Regions from separate parts of the Salinispora goodfellowii genome, predicted to be linked through region 4. Evidence: riboswitches for the same ligand, from Rfam matches in the RefSeq annotation. Region 4 holds a riboswitch; each other region holds the start of a gene.
What was found. A riboswitch is a leader RNA that binds a small molecule or an ion and turns the genes downstream of it on or off. The one in region 4 is predicted to bind cobalamin.
Positions count from the first base shown of each region.

Region 1 (5,570 bases), on a different contig from region 4:
GGACTTCTCGCACCTGACCCGCTCCCACGTCACCGAGGACCGGCTCCGGATTCTGCGCCGCCCCTACAATTACGACGGCGTGCCCAGCGCCGACGGCACTGCGGACAGCGGCCTGATCTTCGCCTCGTACCAGGCCGACATCACCCGTCAGTTCCTACCCATCCAACGACGGCTGGCCGAGCGGGACCTACTCAACGAGTGGACCACCCCGATCGGCTCCGCCGTCTTCGCGATCCCACCCGGCTGCCCCGAAGGCGGCTGGATCGGCCAGCAACTGCTCGGCTGACCTCGACAGGAGAACCATGCGGACCAACGCCCGCCCGAGACCCGCCGGCTTCCTCGCCGCCGTCCTCGCCGCCGCCGCGCTGCTGCTCGTACCGGCCGCGCCGGCTGCCGCGCACAATTCCCTGAAGACCACCACACCGGCCAAGAACGCCGAGCTGGACAAGGCGCCGACCGAGATCACACTGGAATTCCTCCAGAAGCTGGATCCGGCGTTCACCACCATCGTCCTCTCCGACGCCGAGGAGCAGAAGGTCCCGACCGGTAAACCCGTGGTAACCGGGGCAAAGGGCACGATCAGCATCGACGGAACTCTCGCGAACGGCAGCTACACCGTCGCGTACCGGGTAGTCTCCGCCGACGGGCACCCGGTCCAGGGCTCGTACGCGTTCACCGTCGCCGACCCCGCTGGCGCCGAGGCGCCGGCTCCGACGCCGGCGGGGTCGTCCCCCGCGGCCGAGCCCACCACACCGCCGACGGGGCCCGCGGCAACCAGCCCGGTGGCGGCGACCGACAACGACGGCGACGGCGGCGGCGGCGGGATCGGCACGGCGGCGGCGATCGGCGGCGGGATCCTGTTGGTCCTGGTGGCCGGCGGCCTGGTGCTACTGCGCCGCCGACGCAGCACGGCCTGACCAACGGGTGCCGGGCGGCGTGACCGCCGCCCGGGCCACGCCACGCGTCGGGTTGCGGCGATCACCGGTCATCCCCGGTGGCATCGTTGAGCAGCGCGGCGAGTTCGGTCACCGCCCGCGGACGGGCCCCCGCCAGCTCCGGAATCCGGTCCAGGAGCCGGTGCACCAACGGCGCCCACGCCGGCACCAGGTCTGCCGCCGCGAGCAGGCCCCCATCGGCAAGGCCGTCCGCCGTGGCTACCGTCCGCACGCCACCGCTCGAGACCACCGCCACCGCGTCCGCCCAGCGGAAGGCGAGGTCGACATCGTGCGTAGAGAGCACCACCGTCGTACCCGCGGTGTGTAGGTCGTCCAGGGTGCGCAGCAGTGCTTCCACCCCGGCCGGGTCGAGCCCGGCGGTCGGTTCGTCGAGAATGAGCAGCCGCGGGTGCATCGCGACCGCACCGGCGATGGCCACCCGCTTGCGCTGGCCGTAGGAGAGTAGATGGGTGGGTCGCTCGGCGAGCGCCGACACACCGAGCGCCGCCAGCGCCGCGTCGCAGCGCCGCCGCACCTGCGTGGCCGAAAGCCCCAGGTTGACCGGTCCGAAGGAGACATCCTGCCAGACGTTGGCGGAGAAGAGCTGGTCGTCCGGGTCCTGCACGACCAGCTGCACCTGCTGCCGCAGCTCCCGAAGACCGGCCCGGGTGTGCCGTACCCGGGTGCCGGCGACGGCGATCTGGCCCGTGGCGGGCCGCAGCGCGCCGGCCGCCAGTCGGAACAGCGTCGTCTTGCCGCCACCGTTCGGACCCAGCACGGCCAGCCGCTGGCCGGGGTCGATCCGAAGATTGACCCCGGCCAGGATCGATCGGCCCGGCTGGTAGGCGAAGCCCACCTCATCGAACTCCAGTAGCGAGGCGTTCACCAAGGGGACACCAGCCCGGTGCTGACCGTGGCAATCGCGCCGAGCAACGCCGTGGTCGCCGCGACGAACGGCACCGACACCCGGTGCGCCGCCACCTGCACGGCGAGTGAACCGGTGTAGCCCCGTACCGCCAGTCCCTCCTCCAGCCGCCGCGCCCGGTGCAACGCCCGAACGAACACCGCCCCCGCCTGTCCGGCCAGCGACCGGTAGGCGGTCCGCCAGGTACGGAAGCCAAGCCGCGCCGCCTGCGCCTGCCGGACCGCATGCACGCTCTCCACCAGCAGGAAGAGCATCCGGTACGTCAACGCGGCAACCTCGGTGACCGCCGGGGGGATCCCCAGCCGGTGCAGTCGTGGCAGGACATCCGACAACGGTGTGGTGGCGGTGAACAGCAGCAGGCAGGTCAACGCCGCCACGGAGCGGCCCGCGGTCTGTGCCGCCAGCGGCAGGCCGGCGGGGTCGATGGCCAGTCGGGCCGGAGCCGGCATCGACACCAGCAACGGGACCGTGGAGGTGGCCACGAAGAACAGCGGCACCCGGGCCGCCCGCAGCACCACGACCAGTGGCACCCGTGCGGCGGCCAGCAGCACCGCCGCGGCGCCACCGGACAGGAGCGCGGCGGGCCAGGTGGGCAGGGCCACCGCGCAGACCAGCAGCCCGAGCGCGAGCAGCGCCTTCTCGGCGGGGTGCCGACCTCGCCAGGGACCGGTGTGCGCGGCGATGTCGAGGGCGAACACGCTAACCGCGCTGCCGATCGACCGCGTCGCGCTGCCGCTGCCGGGTCCGGGCGACACCGAAGTAGTAGCCGAGCAGGCCGGCGCCGAGCGCGGCCTGGAGAGCAAAGAACGCCGACTCCAGCTCGGCCGACGGCGGCTCGTAGATCGGCGAGAACCACGGCTGGTAGTCGGGGTGGTCGTCCACGATGGCCTGCTCGGCGAGGGCGTCCGCGCCGGAGAAGGGTTCCTCCCCCGACCCCAGGCCGAGCGCCAGCGGCACCACCGCCAGGAGCAGCACCGCGAGCAGCAACAGCAGGTTCACCCAGGAGAAGCGCCTCATGCCCGTACCTCCGCCGCCGGGCGCAGCAGGCCGAGCCGACGCAGGTCGTCTCCGCTGGTCCGACTCAGCAGGCGGACCACCAGAACGGTCAGCAGTCCCTCGCTGATCGCCAACGGAATCTGGGTCACGGCGAAGATCCCGCCGAACTTCGCCAGCGCACCGCCGACGCCGGAGACCGGGTCGGGGAACGCCAGGGCCAGCTGGGCGACGGTGACACCGTACGTCGCCAGGCTGCCCAGGGCCGCAGCGGCGAACACCGCCGGACCCAGTCCGCCGCCAGCGCGACGGACCATGGTGTAGCTCCCATACGCCACCCACGGGCCGACGATCGCCATCGAGAAGATGTTCGCGCCCAGCGTGCTCAGCCCGCCGTGGGCCAGTAGCAGCGCCTGGAACAGCAGCACAATGCCGCCCAGCACGCTCATCACCGGCGGTCGGAACAGCACCGCCCCCAGCCCGGTGCCGGTCGGGTGGGAACTCGACCCGGTCACCGACGGGATCTTCAATGCGGACAGCGCGAAGGTGAAGGCACCGGCCGCACCGAGCAGCAGTTTCGAGTCTGGATCTGCCCGGACCTGCCGGACCAGGGCCCGACTCCCGTGGACGACGAAGGGCGCGGACACGACGAACCACGCCGCCGCCTGTTCCGGAGGGAGATACCCCTCGGCGATATGCATCGAATGACCTTCCCTTCCAGCACCTCGTGGATGAGATCCGTGTCAAGGCCGGTCTCCTGGCTTCCGGATCGACGTTCACTCCAGCCTTCCCAGACCTGGTTGGGCCCAGTGGCACAGTCAGAGATCACTACCCGGTCACAGTGGCGAGGGCCGCGCCGGTCTTCCACCGGCTTCCCGTGCACCTTGACGGCGAGAGGCTATCGGGCACCCGCCCGGACGGCAAGCTGTCGATTCACACCAATCGCTACCCGCCTCCGCCGGCTACGACGAAACCGGACGCCACGCTGCACCACGAGCCGGGAACTTCAGCCCGGGCCAGAGCCCGGTTTCCTGGCCGTCAGGAGGGCGTAGCCGAGCGCACCGTCGGCGACCGCGGCCCGGGCCGCGGCCAAGACCGCCGGGGCCCGGTCGAAGTCCAAGCCGAGCGCCGCCGCCTGATCCGCGGCGGTCAGCCGCAGCACGGTCAGGCGCGCCTCGATCTGGTCGATCATCGTGGTGACCGCGGAGTCGTGCCGTTCGGTGTGGGTTGTCGTCAGTCCTGCGCCCGCCAACAGGGCGACGTACTCATCGAGGGGGCGCGCATCGGCAACGCAGGCGATCCACGCTCCCAACCCGGTCAGTTCGGGGGGCAGCCGGTCGGGGACGGCGACAACATCGGCCAGCCCGAGTTGACCGCCCGGGACCAGCACCCGGGCCAGTTCCCCCGCTGCGGTGGGCTTGTCGGGGAAGGTGCAGAAGGCGCATTCGCAGACCACCACCTCAACCGAATGCGAGTCGACAGCCAGCCGCTCGGCGTCTCCCCGCCGGAACCGCACCTGGTCGGCGAGCCCAACGGACCGGGCCACCCGGGTGGCCACCGCGACGTTGGAGCCGGCGAGGTCCACACCGGTCACCGTGCAGCCGTACTCGGACGCCAGCAGCAGCGCGCTGGCGCCTCGTCCGCTCGCCACATCGAGTACGCGTTCGCCGGTGGTCAGGCCCAGTCGGGCGGCGAGTCGGCGGGTCAGCGACGAACCACCGGGATGGTACGCCTCGCCGAGGAGCAGGGCGACCAGGTCCGAACCGTAAGCCGCGGCGCAGCAGCCCTTCGGATCCGCTGCGGGCTCACTCCTCGTCACCGGATCCGCCGCCCGACGTTGGTGGCGTCCCGCGCCACCCGCCGTCCGGCGGCGACGCCGCCGTCCGGGTGCTGGGCGACCTTCGACCCGTACGGAGAGTCGGTGATCATCGAGCGGAGCGCGAGTGCGTTGGGCACCACGTCGGCGACCGGCACCCCGGACATCTGCTCGCGGACCTGTTCCCGGTAGCCGACCGAGTTGTAGGCGCAGAACGGGATCAGTCTGCCATCCGGGGTGATCTCCTCGACGCAACACTTCATCAGCTGCCGCACATTGAGGGTGTACGGGTCCTGGAAGTCCTGGATCACGATCATGAAGGCCCGGTCGGTCAGGTTCGCCACCGCCTCGGGTAGGTTGACGCCGCAGGCGTCGGCACAGTCCAGCGCCGCGGCGGTCTGGGCGAGGCGCACCTTGGTCGTGTCGGTGCCCATGAACGCCGACGCAGACCACAGCTTCTCCAGTGCTTCCCGGACAGCGGGGTCCGGCACCACCCGGTTGGTGACGTAGTCGAGATGGTCCGCCACGTCGAGCAGCCGGGGAATCGGCACCACCCCGAAATCCTCGGCGCCGGGCGTGCCCGAGGTGAGCAGATAGGTGATCGACCGGCAGGTCGGGAAGCAGCACGGCACCGGGAAGAAGTCCTCGGCCCGGAACCAGTCGGGCCGCTGCCGCGCGACGAGGTGAATGATGTCGGAGTTGGTCAGCCGGGTCAGCGGGTCAAAGGGCGTGTGCCGGCCGGAGTGGGTGACCGGCTGGAACGAGACGCTCCGCACCGCCGGGTGCGCCAGGCCGTGGCTGATGATGGCGCCGAGTTCGTGCTCGTTGAGCCCCCGTTCGACCGCGGCCACCAGGGTGACGGTCAGGCCGGCCTCGGCGCAGTTGTCCAACGCGCGCTGCT
Region 1 covers NZ_JCANTD010000006.1:130,073-135,642, reverse strand. Annotated here, with positions in the region: gene T398_RS09345 (Dyp-type peroxidase) at 1-286, shown strand, start outside; gene T398_RS09340 (copper resistance CopC family protein) at 303-917, shown strand; gene T398_RS09335 (energy-coupling factor ABC transporter ATP-binding protein) at 979-1,821, opposite strand; gene cbiQ (cobalt ECF transporter T component CbiQ) at 1,818-2,558, opposite strand; gene T398_RS09325 (energy-coupling factor ABC transporter substrate-binding protein) at 2,560-2,877, opposite strand; gene T398_RS09320 (energy-coupling factor ABC transporter permease) at 2,874-3,554, opposite strand; cobalamin riboswitch at 3,584-3,755, opposite strand; gene T398_RS09315 (class I SAM-dependent methyltransferase) at 3,860-4,672, opposite strand; gene T398_RS09310 (radical SAM protein) at 4,669-5,570, opposite strand, start outside.
Region 1: it holds a riboswitch for cobalamin, as region 4 does, so the genes downstream of both, T398_RS09320 (energy-coupling factor ABC transporter permease) here and T398_RS18550 (ribonucleoside-diphosphate reductase subunit alpha) in region 4, are expected to answer to the same signal.

Region 2 (5,570 bases), on a different contig from region 4:
AACACCCGGTACGACGTCGTGCGCGAGTACGACGCCGCGCCCTCGCTCGCCGAGCGTCGCGCCGAGCCGCAGCAGGTGTGGGCCTGATCGTGCTGGTCGGCGGTTCGCGTACCCTCGTAGGGCCATGACCGAGCAGCGCAACAGAATTCCCCGGCGAGATGCCGAGGGGCGGGTACTGACCCTGGGTGACCTGCTCGGGGTGAGTCTGGCCGGCTGGGTTGTCGGGGTGCTCGCGTTGGCGACCCTGGACCTGGGCTTCACCTCGCTCAGTTCGGGGGAGTTCGGCCAGGCCAACGGGTGGCTGGCAGTGATCCTGCCGGCCTGGCTCTACTGGGATGACTTCCGCGCCTGGGGGTTTGGCGCCGCCCGGGTGGCGGCGGGCCTGGCGGCCGGAGCCGTGGGGCTGACCCTCGGCCTGGTGGTGGCCGGTTTCACCGCTGACCTGCCGCCGGTGGTCTCCGGCGGGCTGGGTGCGGCGGCCTTCACCGTCGGGTACGCGGTGGTGTGGTTCCACGGGGTGCGGTGGCTCGCCCGGAGGACGGGCTGAGGCCGCCCGTCGACGGCGGAGAACGGAGTACGGAGATGAGCGCGGCGGTCAAGTACACGCTGGGCCGGATCGGGCTGTTTGTCGTCGTGCTGGCGGCCCTCTGGTTCGTGGAGTTGAATCTCTTTATCAAACTGATGGTGGCGTTGATCTTCTCGGCGGCGCTCTCCTTCTTCCTGCTGCGGCCGTGGCGGGAGGAGATGGCCGAGGAGATGGCTGCCGCCACCGAGCGGCGGCGCGCGGAGAAGGAGCGGCTGCGCTCGGCGCTGGCCGGCGAGGACGACGCCGGGACGGACTCGCCGGAGCGGGACGGCGACGCACCGAAGTCCTGATCCACGGGCGCCATTAAATTTACACATGGAAGAACATTGATATGACCATGCGTTGAGTGGTGGAGTGTGCGGTACCAGGCGGGAAAGGTTTCCCGCGCTCGTCAGGAGGTTGTCCATGGCCTTCCGCACCCCCACCCTTCGCCGCCGCCTCGCGCTCGTCGTCGCCGCGGGGTTCGGCCTGCTCACCTTCGCCGCGTCCCCGGTCTCCGCGAACACCACGCCGGAGCCCAGCGGTGAGTCGGCCGCCGTCCAGTACCGGGTGCTCGGCCCGCGTACCGTGACCGACCGCAGCGCGGTCGCCAGCACCGGCGCCGCGATCGACTACTCCGAGCACGGTGTCCTGCACGTCACCGCCACCGCCGCCGAGGCCGCCGCGATCACCCGGCTGGGCTTCGAGCTGGAGGAGGTGCCGGTAACCCCCACCGGCCACGATCACGACCACGGGGACGTCGGCATCTTCGACTTCCCGCCCGCCGACTCCGACTACCACAACTACGCCGAACTGACGGCCGTGGTGAACCAGGTGGTGGCGGAGCACCCCAGCATCGCGCGGAAGATCAGCATCGGCACCTCGCACGAGGGCCGGGACCTGATGGCGGTGAAGATCTCCGACAACGTCGGGACCGACGAGGACGAGCCGGAAATCCTCTTCAACTCCCAGCAGCACGCTCGGGAGCACCTGACCGTGGAGATGGCGATCTACCTGCTAAACCTCTTCACCGACAACTACGGCAGTAACTCCCGGGTCACCAACGTGGTCAACAGCCGGGAGCTGTGGATCATCCCGACCGTGAACCCGGACGGCAGCGAGTACGACATCGCCACCGGCTCGTACCGGTCGTGGCGCAAGAATCGGCAGCCCAACAGCGGCTCGTCCTGGGTCGGCACCGACCTGAACCGCAACTGGGACTACCTCTGGGGCTGCTGCGGCGGCTCCTCCGGCTCCACCTCGTCGAGCACCTACCGGGGCCCGTCGCCCTTCTCCGCCCCGGAGACCGATGCGGTGCGCGACTTCGTGGACAGCCGGGTCGTGGGCGGAGTCCAGCAGATCAAGGCCAACATCGACTTCCACACCTACTCCGAGCTGGTGCTCTGGCCGTTCGGCTACACGTACAGCAACACCGCCCCGGGGATGACGGCCGACCAGTACAACACCTTCGCCACCATCGGCGGGGAGATGGCGGCCACCAACGGCTACACCCCGCAGCAGTCCAGCGACCTCTACATCACCGATGGCAGCAGCATCGACTGGATGTGGGGGGCGCACGGGATCTGGGCGTACACCTTCGAGCTGTACCCCGGCTCCGCCGCGGGCGGCGGCTTCTACCCACCCGACGAGGTCATCCCGGCGGAGACCGCCCGTAACCGCGAAGCGGTGCTGCTCCTCTCCGAGTACGCCGACTGCCCGTACCGGGCGATCGGCAAGGAGGACCAGTACTGCGGCGGTGGCGGCGGCGGGGAGACGGTCTGGGCGGACACCTTCGAGACCGCGACCGGCTGGACGATCAACCCCAACGGCACCGACACCGCCACCACCGGCCAGTGGGAGCGGGGTGCCGCCCAGGCGACCAGCTACTCCGGCGCCAAGCAGCTCACCCCGTACGCGGGCGGTAACGACCTGGTCACCGGCCGGCTCGCCGGCTCCTCGGTGGGCACCCACGACATCGACGGCGGCGCGACCAGCGCCCGCTCCCCGGCGGTGGCCCTGCCGTCGAGCGGCACGCTGACGCTCTCGTTGGCCTGGTACCTGGCGCACTACTCGAACGCCTCCTCGGCCGACTACTTCCGGGTCAGCGTCGTGCACAGCGGCGGCACCACCACCCTGCTCAACCAGACCGGCGCGGCGACCAACCGCAGCGCCTCCTGGTCGGTGGCCAACCTCGACCTGACGCCGTACGCCGGCCAGTCGATCCAGATCCAGGTGGCGGCGGCGGACGCCGCCGGCGGGAGCCTCGTCGAGGCAGCAGTCGACAACGTCACCATCACCGTCTCCTGAATCTGGGGTGGGGGCCCTTTCCCGGGGCCCCCACCCCTCCCCACCTCGTCACACGTCTGCGGCCAACTCCGGGCCCCGGCCCGACCGTGCGCTACCGTGCTACCGACCATCCCGCAGCGAAGCCGGTGGGAAACCGGCGCTGTCCCGCAACTGTGATGCCCCGGGCTTGTCCCGGGGACGAGTCAGGTCGCCTGCGGTCGGTCGCGATACGCGCTCTCGAGGAAGGGTGCCTCGTGGACGGGCACCTCGGTCCCTGTCGGCGAAGCACCAACTCCTCGACCGACAGGAGGCCCGATGTCCAGACGTACCCCCCGGTTCTTCACCGCGGCCCTCGCGGTGGCCGCGCTCGCGCTCGCCGGCTGCGCCGAGAAGACCACGGACTCCCCCGCTGACGACGGCGCGTCCAGCGCCGCGACCTTCCCGGTAACCGTTGGCTCGCTCACGCTGGACGAGCAGCCGGAGAAGATCGTCTCGCTGTCGCCGACCGCCACCGAGGTGCTCTTCGCGATCGGGGCGGGGCCGCAGGTCGTCGCGGTCGACGACAACTCCAACTATCCGGCGGAGGCACCGCGGACCGACCTCTCCGGCTTCCAGCCGAACGCCGAGGCGATCGCCGCCCAGAACCCCGACCTGGTCCTGCTCGCCGACGACCAGAACAAGATCGTGGACCAGCTCACCACGCTGAAGATCCCGGTTTTCCTCACCCCGGCGGCGGCCACGCTGGACGACACCTATCGGCAGCTCACCGAGGTGGGCACGCTGACCGGGCACCCCGCCGAGGCCGCCGACGTGGTCAGCCAGATGCAGGACGACATCGCGGAGTTGGTCGCCGACCTGCCCCAGCGGGCGGAGAAGCTCACCTACTTCCACGAGCTCGGCCCCGAGCTGTACACCGCCACCAGCAAGACCTTCATCGGCTCGCTCTACGCGCTCGCCGGGCTCGAGAACATCGCCGACCCGGCCGACGCGGACGGCGCGAGCGGTGGCTACCCGCAGCTCTCCGAGGAGATCATCGTCCAGGCCAACCCGGACTTCGTCTTCCTCGCCGACACCAAGTGCTGCCAGCAGAGCATCGCGTCGGTCCAGGCCCGACCCGGCTGGGCGACGATCACCGCCGTGCAGGAGGGCCAGGTCGTCGCGCTCGACGACGACGTCGCCTCCCGGTGGGGCCCGCGCGTCGTCGACCTGCTCCGCACGATCATCGAGGCGACCGCGAAGGTCCCCGCGTGACGTTGGAGCTGTGGCGATAGCAGAGGCATCCCCATGCGGCAGGTGGTAACCCAGCGCCCCTCCGGCCGCCCCTCCGGCCGCCCCTCCGGCGGGCCGGCGGCTCGGCCCGCCGGGCTGCGGCCCGGCTGGCTCGTCGCCGGGCTGGCCGCGGTCCTGGTCGCCCTGGTGGCGGGCGTCTCCCTCGGCCCGGTCAGCCTGCCACCCGGCAGCGTCGCGGTCGAGCTGCTGAACCTCCTCCCCGGGGTCGGCCTCGACAGCGGGCTCACCGAGCGGGAGATCGCCATCATCACCGAGCTGCGCCTGCCCCGGGCCGTACTCGGCCTGCTCGTCGGCGGGTTGCTCGCCCTGGCCGGCGGCGCCTACCAGGGCGTGTTCCGCAACCCGCTGGCCGACCCGTACCTGCTCGGGGTAGCGGCCGGCGCCGGGTTCGCGGTCACCGTGGTGATCACCGCTGGCGGGGTCGGCGGGGCGGTCACCGGGCTGCCGGTCACCATCCCGCTGGCCGCGTTCGTCGGCGCGATCGGCGCGGTCACGCTGACCTACCTGCTCGGCTCCGCCGGCGGCCGAAGCCGATCACCGGCGACCCTGATCCTGGCCGGGGTGGCGGTCTCCGCCTTCCTCTCCGCCGGGCAGACATACCTGCTGCAACGCAACTCGGACAGCATCCAACAGGTCTACGCCTGGCTGCTCGGGCGGCTCGCCACCGCCGGCTGGCACGACGTACGGCTGGTCCTGCCGTACTTCCTGCTGACCGCCGTGGTGGTGCTGCTGCACCGGCGGGAGTTGGACGTCCTCTCGGTCGGTGACGACGAGGCGACCAGCCTGGGCCTGCACCCGCAACGGTCCCGCTACCTGCTGATCGCCGCGGCCTCGCTCGGCACCGCCGCCGCGGTCTCCGCGTCCGGGCTGATCGGCTTCGTCGGGATCATCGTGCCGCACGCCGTACGACTGCTCGCCGGCTCCAGCTACCGGGTGATCCTGCCGCTGTCGATGCTCTTCGGCGGGGCGTTCCTGGCGCTGACCGACGTGGTCGCCCGGACCGCCGCCGCCCCCGAGGAGATCCCGATCGGCGTGGTGACCGCCCTGCTCGGCGGCCCGTTCTTCGTCCTGGTCCTGCGCAGCGCCCGGCGGGTGCTGGGATGAGCGCACCGGCGGTGGCGGTACGCGACCTGCGGGTCCGGCTGGCCGGCGTACCCGTCCTCACCGGGGTCGACCTGAGCGTCGCCGCCGGCGAGTGGGTGACCGTGATCGGCCCGAACGGCGCCGGCAAGTCGACGCTGCTGCGCGCCGTCGGCGGCCTGCTGCCCACCGGGGGCGCGGTCTCCCTCTTCGGTACGCCGATCCAGCAGCTGCGTCGCCGGGACCGGGCCCGGGTGGTGGCGACGGTCGCCCAGTCGCCGGTGGTGCCCGCCGGGATGTCGGTCCTGGACTACGTGCTGCTCGGCCGCACCCCGTACATCGCGCCGCT
Region 2 covers NZ_JCANTD010000011.1:48,425-53,994, forward strand. Annotated here, with positions in the region: gene mqnE (aminofutalosine synthase MqnE) at 1-87, shown strand, start outside; gene T398_RS13495 (hypothetical protein) at 125-547, shown strand; gene T398_RS13500 (DUF4229 domain-containing protein) at 583-876, shown strand; gene T398_RS13505 (M14 family metallopeptidase) at 992-2,872, shown strand; cobalamin riboswitch at 2,962-3,085, shown strand; gene T398_RS13510 (ABC transporter substrate-binding protein) at 3,167-4,102, shown strand; gene T398_RS13515 (FecCD family ABC transporter permease) at 4,136-5,245, shown strand; gene T398_RS13520 (ABC transporter ATP-binding protein) at 5,242-5,570, shown strand, end outside.
Region 2: it holds a riboswitch for cobalamin, as region 4 does, so the genes downstream of both, T398_RS13510 (ABC transporter substrate-binding protein) here and T398_RS18550 (ribonucleoside-diphosphate reductase subunit alpha) in region 4, are expected to answer to the same signal.

Region 3 (5,570 bases), on a different contig from region 4:
GCGAGGGCCTGCCGCAGGCCGGGCAGGGCCCGGGTCCCGCCCCACACCTGTGGGGCACGCAGCACGGCGAGCACCAGGTTGACCCGCGCTTCGCCGCCGGGTGCTTCGGCCAGCACGTGCAGGCCGTCGCGGATCTGCACGTCCTTGACCTCGCAGAGGTAACCGTCGAGGTGCAACACGAAGTCGTCGAAGTCATCGGCGGCCGGCATCTCCGACTGGTGCAGGTCGTGGTGCAGTTCCGCGGTGCGCACCAGCTCCCAGATCTGTCCTCGTACGACGGGCGCCTTCGCCGGGTCGAGCGCCTGCACGGTGGCGTACTCGTCGAGTAGTTGCTCCAGCTTCGCCAGGTCCCCATAGGTCTCGGCGCGGGCCATCGGCGGCACCAGGTGGTCGACGACGACCGCGTGCGCGCGGCGCTTGGCCTGCGTCCCCTCCCCCGGGTCGTTGACGATGAACGGGTACACCAGCGGCAGGTCACCGAGGACCGCGTCCGGGGCGCAGTCGGCGGCCAGCCCGAGGCCCTTGCCCGGCAGCCACTCCAGGGTGCCGTGCTTGCCCAGGTGTACCACGGCGTCCGCGCCGAAGCCCCCGGTCGTGGCGGGGGCGGCCAGCCACCGGTACGCGGCCAGGTAGTGGTGACTGGGGGGCAGGTCCGGGTCGTGGTAGATGGCGATCGGGTTCTCCCCGAAGCCGCGGGGCGGCTGGATCAGCAGGACCACGTTGCCGAACCGCAGACCGGCCAGGACGAGGTCGCCGCCGTCGGTGTACAGCTCCCCCGGCGGCTCCCCCCAGTGGCGGACCATGGCGGCGCGCAGCGGCGCCGGCACCTGGTCGAACCACCGCCGGTACGTCTCCCGCGGCACCCGCGCGCTGGCGGTGGCGAGCTGCTCGGGGGTGAGCCACTCGACGTCGTGGCCGCCGGCGGCGATGAGGGCGTGGATGAGGGCGTCCCCGTCGTCCGGGACGGGCGTCGCGCCGAGGTCGTAGCCGGCGGCGGCGAGCGCGGCGAGCAGCCGCACCGCGCTGGCCGGGGTGTCCAGGCCGACGGCGTTGCCGACCCGGGAGTGCTTCGTCGGGTACGAGCTGAGCACCACCGCCACCCGCTTGCCGGCGTTCGGCAGGTGCCGCAGCCGGGCGTGCCGGACGGCGATTCCGGCCACCCGGGCGGCGCGCTCCGGGTCCGGCGCGTAGACCGACAGCCCGTCGGCGTCGAGCTGTTTGAACGAGAACGGCACGGTGACGATCCGCCCGTCGAACTCGGGGATCGCCACCTGCATCGCCGCGTCCAAAGGCGATAGTCCGGCGTCGCTGGCGGCCCACTGTTCCCGCGTGCTGGTGAGACAGAGCGCCTGGATGACCGGCAGGTCGAGGGCGGCGAGCGCGCCCACGTCCCAGGCGTCCTCGTCCCCACCACCGGCTGCGTCGGTGGCCACGGTGCCCCCGGCGGCGAGCACGGTGACCAGCAGGGCGTCACAGCGGGCGAAGAGCTCCAGTGGGCCCGCGCCGGCGGTCAGCCCACGCAGCGAGCCGCAGAAGATCGGTGCCGCGTTGCCCCCCGCGGCCTCCACGGCGCCGGCGAGCGTGTCCACGAAGGCGGTGTTGCCGGCGAGCGCGTGCGCCCGGTAGAAGACGATCCCGACGGTCGGCCGGTCCGGGTCGGTCGACCAGTCACCGTGCATCCCGTACGCCGGGGTCGGTGTGGGGGGCGCGAACCCCTCGCCGGTGAGCAGCACCGTGTCGGACAGGAACCGGGCCAGCTGCGCCAGGTTCTCCGGGCCCCCCTCGACCAGGTAGGAGAGGGCTTGGGTGGCGACACCGGAGGGCACGGTGGAGGCGGCGGTCAGCTCGGCGTCGGGGACGCTCTCCCCGCCCAGCAGCACCGTTGGCACGTCCGAGGCGAGGACCGCCGCCAATCCGTCCGGCCACGCGGCCCGGCCACCGAGCAGGCGGACGACGGCCAGTTCCACGCCGTCGAGCAGTTCCGGTACGCCGTCAACGGCCACCCGGGTCGGGTTGGCCAGGCGGTAGTCGGCCCCGCTGGCTCGCGCGGCGAGCAGGTCGGTGTCGGCGGTAGATAGCAACAGAATGCGCACGGGAAGCTCCGGAGAGTGAAGCCCGCGTCGAGGGGCGGACGATCAGCGAAACGGGAGATGATTCGGCTTCACGGGCGCCGTCTCGGGCCACCCGACTGGGCGGCCGACCGGGCCCGCGTCAGGCAGCGATCAACCGCGGGCAGCGGGGCCGAGAACGGCGGCACCAAGCACGGCAGCGGGGACATTCTCGGCGGCGGGGCCAGTCGCGGCGGCGCCCGGCCACGGACCGGTCGCGGGCATACCGCCGCCCGCCAGGATAATGCGACAGCTGTCGATAGCTGGGACGCTACGCGTCATCGGTTCCTCCTCGGGTATCCACGCCCTGGGGTGCACCGACGGCCGAAGTATCCTGGCTCCCGGATCGACGCTCACCCCCGGCCTTCCAACCGCGCGACGCACGGTCGTGGCTCCGCAAGGAAGATCACTCCCCGGTGACAGTGGCGGGACCGCGCCGGATTCACACCGGCTTCCTTCACTGCCGTCCGGCCGCGAACTCTGCCACACCAATACGTTCCGGTCAACGAAACGAGGGGAGACCAGCGGTCAACCGGTCCCGGTGCAACGGCCCCGGAGGGCGCGGCGGCTACCGCAGGCGCCGCTCCGGGTGGGCCCGGTTCCAGGCGCGCATCCGCTCCGGATAGCCCATCTTGGCCGCTTCGTAGAGCGGCAGGGCCAGCCGGCGGGCGAGTGATGCGGCAACCCGCGGCGACCCGGTACGGCGGCGGATCCACTCGCCGTCATGTGCGATCGCCACCACCGTCGTGTCCGTCGCCGTCGTCTCCGGCTCCAGGTAGAACTCGACCCCGGTCCGGCTGGCGACGAACTGCTCCAGCGCCACCAGGTCCGCGCGGGTGCCCTCCCGGTCGAGCTTCGTCGGCACCCCGTCTGATCCCCAGGTACGCGACCGCTTCCGACTGAACCAGCCCATGCCGCTCCTCCTTGAAACTCCAGCGCCGCCGGCCTCCAGTGCACCACCCATGGCTGAGTGCCGTCTGTACGCCACCTGATGACGCGCTGAGGATGCACGCCAACGGGGGCACCAAGCCCGCGGGAAGGCATCGGCCGGCTCACCACCCCGGGGGCGGCGGGAGTGAGGCGTGCGTCACCGCGAGCACGAGCCGGTCCCAGGAGTGGGTCAGGCTGCGGCCGGTGAGCTCGGTGAGCCGGCGAAGCCGATGGCGCATGGTCTGCGGGTGCAGTCCAACCGCGGTCGCGGCCTCGCTCGCCGACCCGTGGGTGAGGTACGCGTGCAGGCCTTCGAGCAGGTGGGTGTTGGCGGGGGTGAGCACCGGGCCGAGGACCGCGGCGTGCAGTGCGGCACGGTCAACGGGGGGCGCTCCGTGCAGTACCGCGACGGTGAGCGCGTCGCCGCGGTCGAGGACGGTCCGGCGGGCGAACGCCGCCACGGGTGCGTGCTTGAGCGCGGCAACCGCTGCCCGATAGTCCTGCGGCAGGGTCGCCGGGGAGGCGCCGCTGATCAGACAGGCCCGCCAACCGTCCGCGGCCACGGCCGCCGCCACCGCGGACCGATCGTGCTCGTCCGGGAGCAGCAGGACACCCGCGCCGGCCCGCACCGTGCTCAGCAGCGCACCGGTACTCAGGTCGACCGGGCCGTGGTCCGCGCCGACGGCTGGAGCCGCAACGAGCACGGCGACGCGGGCGGGGTGGGCCTCCGGACTCGCCGGGCCGCCGACGGCGAGGAGGAGACCGAAGCTCGCGGGGACGCGAACGTTGAGCTGCTCGGTACGGTCGGCGAGGGCGCCGGGCGAGGTCTGGCGACCGGCGAGCAGATCGTGCAGGAACTCGTCGATCAGTCGGCGCCGGTCGGTGATCAACTCGGCGGCCTTGTGCTGGTAGCCGTTGGCCAACGCCTCGGACAGCTCATCGAGCGCGGCGACCAGGGCCTGCACCAATGCGGCAAGGTCGGCGACGGTCAGCCCGGGCGGGGCATGCTCGGCGACAGCGTCTGTGATGATGGCCGCCGCGACCCGATAGGCACGCAGCACCGCCAGCAGTGGTCGACCGTCCGTGGCGCGGGTGGCGCCGATGCCCCGAAAGCGGCTGATGTCCCGGGCGGTCAGCCGGGTGCCGTCCACCCACATCTCGGTGAGCCGGGTGACGGCCCACCGGGCGATGGCGGTGACCTCCCGAAGTTGGGTTTCACCGAGTTCGCGGTAGATCGGAACCTGGTCGACAACCGCGCCGACCAGCTCGTCCACGAGGGTCGAGCTACGCTCGGTGAGCATCCGATGCACGACCAGCCGTTCCGCGAGGCCCATCGCGGTCACCGCCCCTCGCACTGCCAGCCGGCCCGACCGCCCACGAACCGCGCGCATTGACAATACTCATGCTCACCCAGCGCGGAACTGGTGGCGTCGCCCGGTCGGCTGCGGCACGGTGGGGCAACCCCCCGGCGCCGTCCCGCTCCCGCGATCGGCCCGGAAGCGGGTCAATGTCCGCCCCACCAAAGGAGGCATCCGTGGAAGCTGACGTCGTCGTGGTCGGAGCCGGTCTGGCCGGGCTGGTCGCCGCCGCCGAGGCGGCAGACCTCGGCCGGAGCGTGCTCCTCGTTGACCAGGAGGGGGAGCAGAACCTGGGCGGACAGGCGTTCTGGAGCCTGGGCGGGCTGTTCCTGGTTGACAGCCCCGAGCAGCGGCGGATGGGCGTTCGGGACTCCCTCGCGCTGGCCCGGCAGGACTGGTTCGGCAGCGCCCAGTTCGACCGCGACGAGGACCGGTGGCCGCGCGCCTGGGCCGAGGCGTACCTGGATTTCGCCGCCGGAGAGAAACGGTCCTGGCTGCGGCAGTACGGGCATCGCTTCTTCCCGGTGGTCGGCTGGGCCGAACGCGGCGACGGCCGGCCCGGTGGGCACGGCAACTCGGTTCCGCGGTTCCACATCACCTGGGGCACCGGTCCCGGCGTGGTGGAGCCGTTCGAGCGACGGGTACGGGCGCACGTCGACACCGGGCGGATCCGGTTCGCGTTCCGCCACCAGGTTGACGGGCTACTCGTGGAAGCCGGTGCGGTGGTCGGGGTGCATGGCAGCCGGCTGGAGCCGACCACGGCCGAGCGGGGCCGGCCGAGCAGCCGCACCGTGATCGGCGAGTTCCAGGCCCGGGCCCAGGCCGTCATCGTCACCAGCGGCGGCATTGGCGGCAACCACGACCTGATCCGCCGGGCGTGGCCGGCGCGGCTCGGCAGCCCGCCGAAGCGGATGGTGGCCGGAGTGCCGGCCCACGTGGACGGCCGGATGCTGGGAATCGCCGAGGAGGCCGGCGCCAACATCATCAACCCGGACCGGATGTGGCACTACGTCGAAGGGCTACGGAACTGGGATCCGATCTGGGAGAACCACGGAATTCGCATTCTGCCCGGCCCCTCCTCGCTCTGGCTGGACGCCGCCGGCAACCGGCTACCGGCTCCGTACTTCCCCGGCTTCGACACCCTCGGGACCCTGCGCCACCTGCGCCACAGCGG
Region 3 covers NZ_JCANTD010000006.1:191,595-197,164, reverse strand. Annotated here, with positions in the region: gene cobN (cobaltochelatase subunit CobN) at 1-2,093, opposite strand, end outside; cobalamin riboswitch at 2,436-2,566, opposite strand; gene T398_RS09645 (hypothetical protein) at 2,677-3,021, opposite strand; gene T398_RS09640 (PucR family transcriptional regulator) at 3,161-4,372, opposite strand; gene T398_RS09635 (FAD-binding dehydrogenase) at 4,573-5,570, shown strand, end outside.
Region 3: it holds a riboswitch for cobalamin, as region 4 does, so the genes downstream of both, cobN (cobaltochelatase subunit CobN) here and T398_RS18550 (ribonucleoside-diphosphate reductase subunit alpha) in region 4, are expected to answer to the same signal.

Region 4 (5,570 bases):
GCACCACGACGGCTACCTGGTCAGCACCGAACGCGAGCGTCTCGACCTCGACCTGGTGCACCATTGGCTTGCCACTGACACGTACTGGGCCCGTGGATGGGCCCGGGCGACGGTGGTGCGTGCCTTTGCGAACTCCATCGGCTTCGGTGTCTATCGCCCCGGGGACGGACACCAGGTGGCGGTGGCCCGGGTGGTCACCGACCGGGCCACCTTCGCCTGGGTCTGCGACGTGTATGTCGACCGGGCCGAGCGCGGTCGTGGACTGGGCACCTGGCTCGCGGGCCAGGTCCGCGACCATCTCACGGACCTCGGCATCCACAAGATTCTGCTGGACACGGATGACGCGCACGGCGTCTACGCCAAGGTGGGCTTCGGTCCGCTCCGGCGGCCGGACCGGTGGATGCAGCTCGATTAGCGAGATGGGTGTCAGGTCCTGAAGACGCACACCGTAAGCGGGCGTGTGGTAGCGCCTCCTGGCGAACGTTTCGGGCGCAGGGCGTCGCGTGCTTATTCGCTGCCTCCGGTGCGTGGGTGGCGAAGTGCGAAATCGGTGGCGATGTCGTCGAAGGTGGTCCACCTGATGCCCGCATGCTGGTTGATGTGCTCGATAATTCGTTCGAGCATCAGAAGCACCTGCGGTCGTCCCGACACATCTGGATGGATGGTAAGGGGGAATACGCCGTAGTCCAGCTCCCGATAGACCCAGTCGAACTGGTCGCGCCACATCTCCTCGAGCTGTCGCGGGCTGACGTAACCGTGGCTGTTCGGGCTGGCCTTGATGAACATCATCGGTGGCACGTCATCGAGATACCAGTTCGCCGGAATTTCGATGAGATCGGTCTCCTCGCCGTGGACCAATGGCTTCATCCAGTCCTCGGCCTTCGCGGAGTAGTCGACTTTGGTCCAGGTTTCACCCACGCAAACCCGGTGGACGGTGAAGTCGTTGCGCATCAGCGAGTGGTCGTAGCGGATGCCCCGCTCAAGTAGCAGCTTGTGCGTGACCGGAGAGAACTCCCACCACGGCGCGGCGTAGCCCCTGGGATGTTCGGCTACCGACTCGATCAGGTCTATGCACCGGTCCAGGACGGCGGCCTCCTGCGTTTGACTCATCGCGAGCGGGTTTTCATGGCTGTACCCGTGTAGGCCTATTTCGTGACCGGCATCCACGATCTGCCGGAACTGGTTGGGAAACGTCTCGATGGAGTGCCCAGGCACGAACCAGGTGCTCGGAATATTGTATTTTTCAAACAGATTTAGAAGGCGTGGCGTGCCGACTTCCCCAGCGAAAATGCCACGGGAAATGTCGACGGGCGATTTTTCGCCGCCGTACGATCCCAACCAGCCCGCGACTGCGTCCACGTCGACGCCAAACGCGCACAGAACTTCCTTCGGCATCCCGTATGTCCTTTTTCGTCCCGCCTCGGTGATGGCAGCCGAGGATGAGCTCGATTCTTCACGGGTTTTCGGCAGCTGGCAGGGGCTTTGGCGGCATGCCACGCTGAGCGGGTGGTCGGTGGAAGTGGCGAACTATGGTGTCTGGTATGTCGATCACAGATCAGGCGTTGGCGATCGAGGCGGCGGAGGCGGGGGCGACGGTCGTTCGCTCCCACTACGGATCCCCGCTGACCCAGTTTTCGAAGGGCGGGGACGACTTCGCCACCACAGCGGACCTCGCGGCAGAGAAGGCCATCCTGGACACCCTGCGCGCGGCGCGTCCCGATGACGCCCTGGTCGGGGAGGAGAGCGGGCGCACGGGCACCGGCGACAGCGGGCGGATGTGGCTGGTCGACCCGTTGTGCGGGACGTTGAACTTCGCCGCGCGCACCATGCTGGTCGCGGTCAACGTGGCGCTGCGGAGCGATACGCAGCCCACCGTCGCCGCCGCCGCAGACCCGTTCAGCGACGAGGTGTTCTGGACCGACGGCACCGCCGCCTACGTCCGCCAGGGCGGTACGGACGAGCGGCTCATCCCGTCGGCTGACTCGAAGCTGGTGGACCTCAACCTCTATCCGCCGTTTCCCAACGGGGGCGACTTCCAAGTCGCGCGGATGCTCACCGACACGAGTTTCGTCGCACGGTTCCACCCGCGCGTGGTCGCCAGCACCCTGGCGGTGACGTGGGTCGCCGCCGGCCGCCGCGCCGGCTACGTCACCGACGGCAACCAGTTGCGGGACAGCGTGCACTTCGCGGCCGGGATCGCCCTCTGCGAGGCGGCGGGTTGCGTGGTCTCCGGGATCGACGGACGGCCGCCGCACACCGGGCTGGGCGGTCTTGTCGTGGCTGCCGACGAGCAGACGCACAGCGCCCTGCTGGCGTCCATCGAAAACCAGCGGGCGCGGCAGAGCTGAGCAAGGGTAGGGTCGCCCGGCTGTTGGACAGTCGCGAGGGCGAGGAGGACTCCTACGTGCAGCGGGTGACGATCAGTCGGGACGGGGTGGCACTGTCCTGCCTCGTGGGTGGCTCGGGCGACGATGTGGTCGTGCTGTTGCACGGGCTGGCCGGCAGCGCGGCGGAGCTGGTGCCCACGGCGGAGGCGCTGCCGGAGCACCGAGTGATCATGGTGGATCAGCGCGGTCACGGTCATTCGACCCGGCGGCCGGAGGACCTTTCTCGCCAGGCCTACGTTGACGATGTGGCCGTCGTCGTCGCGGAACTCGCCGGTGGTGCACCGGTGACGGTCGTGGGTCAGTCTATGGGTGGGCACACGGCGCTGTTGTTCGCCGCAAGGCATCCCGAGCTGGTGCGCCGGCTGGTGCTGCTGGAGGGCGGGGTCGGGGGCCGCGAGGAGCGGGGGGACTACCCGGCCGAGCTGGGTGCCTTCTTCGCCTCGTGGCCGGTGCCGTTCGCCGATGTTCGCCAGGCCGGCGAGTTTCTGGGCGACACCCCGGTGGCCCAGGCCTGGCTGCGGGACCTGGACCGGCGCCCGGACGGGCTCTGGCCACGGTTCGAGCCGGCGGTGATGCGGGACGCCATCGCGGCCGTCGCGGCCCGGGCCTGCTGGGACGAGTGGCAGCAGGTCACGGCACCCACCCTGCTGGTGCTGGGCGAGCACGGGATCATCCCCGCCGCCGAGGTGCGGCGCATGGTGTCCCTGCGTCCGGACGTCGAGCAGGTCGTCGTTGCCGACGCCGGGCACGACGTCCACCTCGAAGACCGGGACGCCTGGATTCGCGCCCTGCGGCAGTTCCTCAGCCGCTGACACGCCCGGCACGACATCTGGTGTTGCATGTCGGGTGGGGGCGGCATATATGGTGTCTCCCGCAGCTGGTTCGGCGCTCCCCCGGGGAGTGGCCGAGGCAAGAGGGAACCCGGTGAAAATCCGGGACTGCCCCGCAGCGGTGAGTGGGAACGACCGCCGTCATCACGCACTGGGCTGATCGAAGCCTGGGAAGCGACGGCCAGTAGGCGACCCGGGTCCCCCGGGCGTGCCCGCGAGTCCGAAGACCTGCCAGCGCGCCGCACGCGACGCGTGCGGCGGTCGGCGGCCGCGCGGGACGGCCGACGCCCGCAGCCGTCCGGCGTGGTTACCCCACCGGGCGAATGATCGTGGCGTCCCCCCGTGTGTTCGTCGACCTCGTCGGCGGAGGAGGGGGAGATGACGACAACGCGGGAACGCGCCACGAACGGCTCGGCCGGGGAGACGACGGCGACGCGGGACGGCACCACGAACGGTCCGGCCGGTGCGGAGCAGCAGCGGCGGCAGGTGATGGAGGTCCGCAAGCGCAACGGCGACACCGAGCCGGTGGACGTCAACAAGATTGTCCGCGCGGTGGAGCGGTGGGTCGGCGACCTGAACGAGGTGGACCCGCTGCGGGTGGCGACCAAGACGATCAGCGGCCTGTACGACGGGGCGACCACGGCCGAGCTGGACCGGCTGTCGATCCAGACGGCGGCGGAGCTGATCGGCGAGGAGCCGCAGTATTCGAAGCTGGCGGCGCGACTGCTGGCCGCGTACGTGGACAAGGAGGTCCGGGGGCAGCAGGTCGCGAGCTTCAGCCAGTCCATCCGGTACGCCCACGGCCTCGGGCTGATCAGCGACGACACCGCCGCCTTCGTGTCCCGCAACGCCCGCAAGCTGGACGACGCGGTGGACCCGGCCGGCGACCTGCGGTTCGAGTACTTCGGGCTGCGTACCGTCGCGGACCGCTACCTGCTGCGGCACCCGCAGTCGCGGCTGGTGGTGGAGACCCCGCAGTACTGGCTGCTGCGGGTGGCCTGCGGGCTGTCCCAGACCCCGGCCGAGGCGATCGGGTTCTACCGGCTGATGTCGTCGCTGGCGTACCTGCCCAGCTCGCCCACGTTGTTCAACTCCGGCACCCGGCACACCCAGATGTCCTCGTGTTTCCTGGTCGACTCGCCCCGCGACGAGCTGGACTCCATCTACCAGCGGTACCACCAGGTCGCGAAGCTGTCGAAGTTCTCCGGCGGCATCGGCATCGCCTGGTCGCGGGTCCGGGGCCGGGGCGCGCTGATCCGGGGAACGAACGGCCGGTCGAACGGCATCGTGCCGTTCCTGAAGACCCTCGACGCCGGCGTCGCCGCGGTCAACCAGGGCGGCCGGCGTAAGGGTGCGGCCTGCGTCTACCTGGAGCCGTGGCACCCCGACATCGAGGAGTTCCTGGAGTTGCGGGACAACACGGGCGAGGACGCCCGGCGTACGCACAACCTGAACCTGGCCAACTGGCTCCCGGACGAGTTCATGCGCCGGGTCGAGGCGGACGGGGACTGGTCGCTGGTTGACCCGTCCGACGCCCCGGAGCTGCCCGACCTGTACGGCGCGGAGTTCGACGCCGCCTACCGGGTCGCGGAGAAGAAGGCGGTCCGTACGGTCAAGGCGCGGGACCTGTACGGGCGGATGATGCGCACCCTGGCGCAGACCGGCAACGGGTGGATGACCTTCAAGGACCGCGCGAACGCGCTCTCCAACCAGACCGGGGAGCCCGGCAACACGATTCACCTGTCGAACCTCTGCACCGAGATCCTTGAGGTCAACAACGACGCCGAGACGGCGGTGTGCAACCTGGGCTCGGTCAACCTGGGCGCCCACGTCACCACCGACGGGGTGGACTGGGCGAAGCTGCGGGCCACCGTCCGTACCGCGGTGGTCTTCCTCGACCGCGTGATCGACATCAACTACTACCCGGCCGAGCAGGCGGCGGCCTCCAACCCGCGTTGGCGGCCGGTCGGGCTCGGGCTGATGGGCCTGCAGGACGCCTTCTTCACGCTCCGGCTGCCGTTCGACTCGGCCGAGGCGCGGGAGCTCTCCACCCGGGTGCAGGAGGAGATCTTCCTGACCGCGTTGGAGACCTCCGCCGGGCTCGCCGAGCGGTTCGGCCCGCATCCCGCGTACGCGCAGACCCGCGCCGCCAGGGGCGAGCTGCACCCGGAGCTGTGGGGGGCCGAGCCGGCGCAGCCGAAGCGCTGGGCCGAGCTGAAGGCACGGGTCGCGGGGCACGGTCTGCGGAACTCGCTGCTGGTGGCGATCGCCCCGACGGCGACGATCGCCTCGATCGCCGGCTGCTACGAGTGCATCGAGCCGCAGGTGTCCAACCTGTTCAAGCGCGAGACCA
Region 4 covers NZ_JCANTD010000021.1:43,338-48,907, reverse strand. Annotated here, with positions in the region: gene T398_RS18570 (GNAT family N-acetyltransferase) at 1-415, shown strand, start outside; gene T398_RS18565 (polysaccharide deacetylase family protein) at 508-1,395, opposite strand; gene T398_RS18560 (inositol monophosphatase family protein) at 1,542-2,348, shown strand; gene T398_RS18555 (alpha/beta fold hydrolase) at 2,405-3,199, shown strand; cobalamin riboswitch at 3,249-3,467, shown strand; gene T398_RS18550 (ribonucleoside-diphosphate reductase subunit alpha) at 3,596-5,570, shown strand, end outside.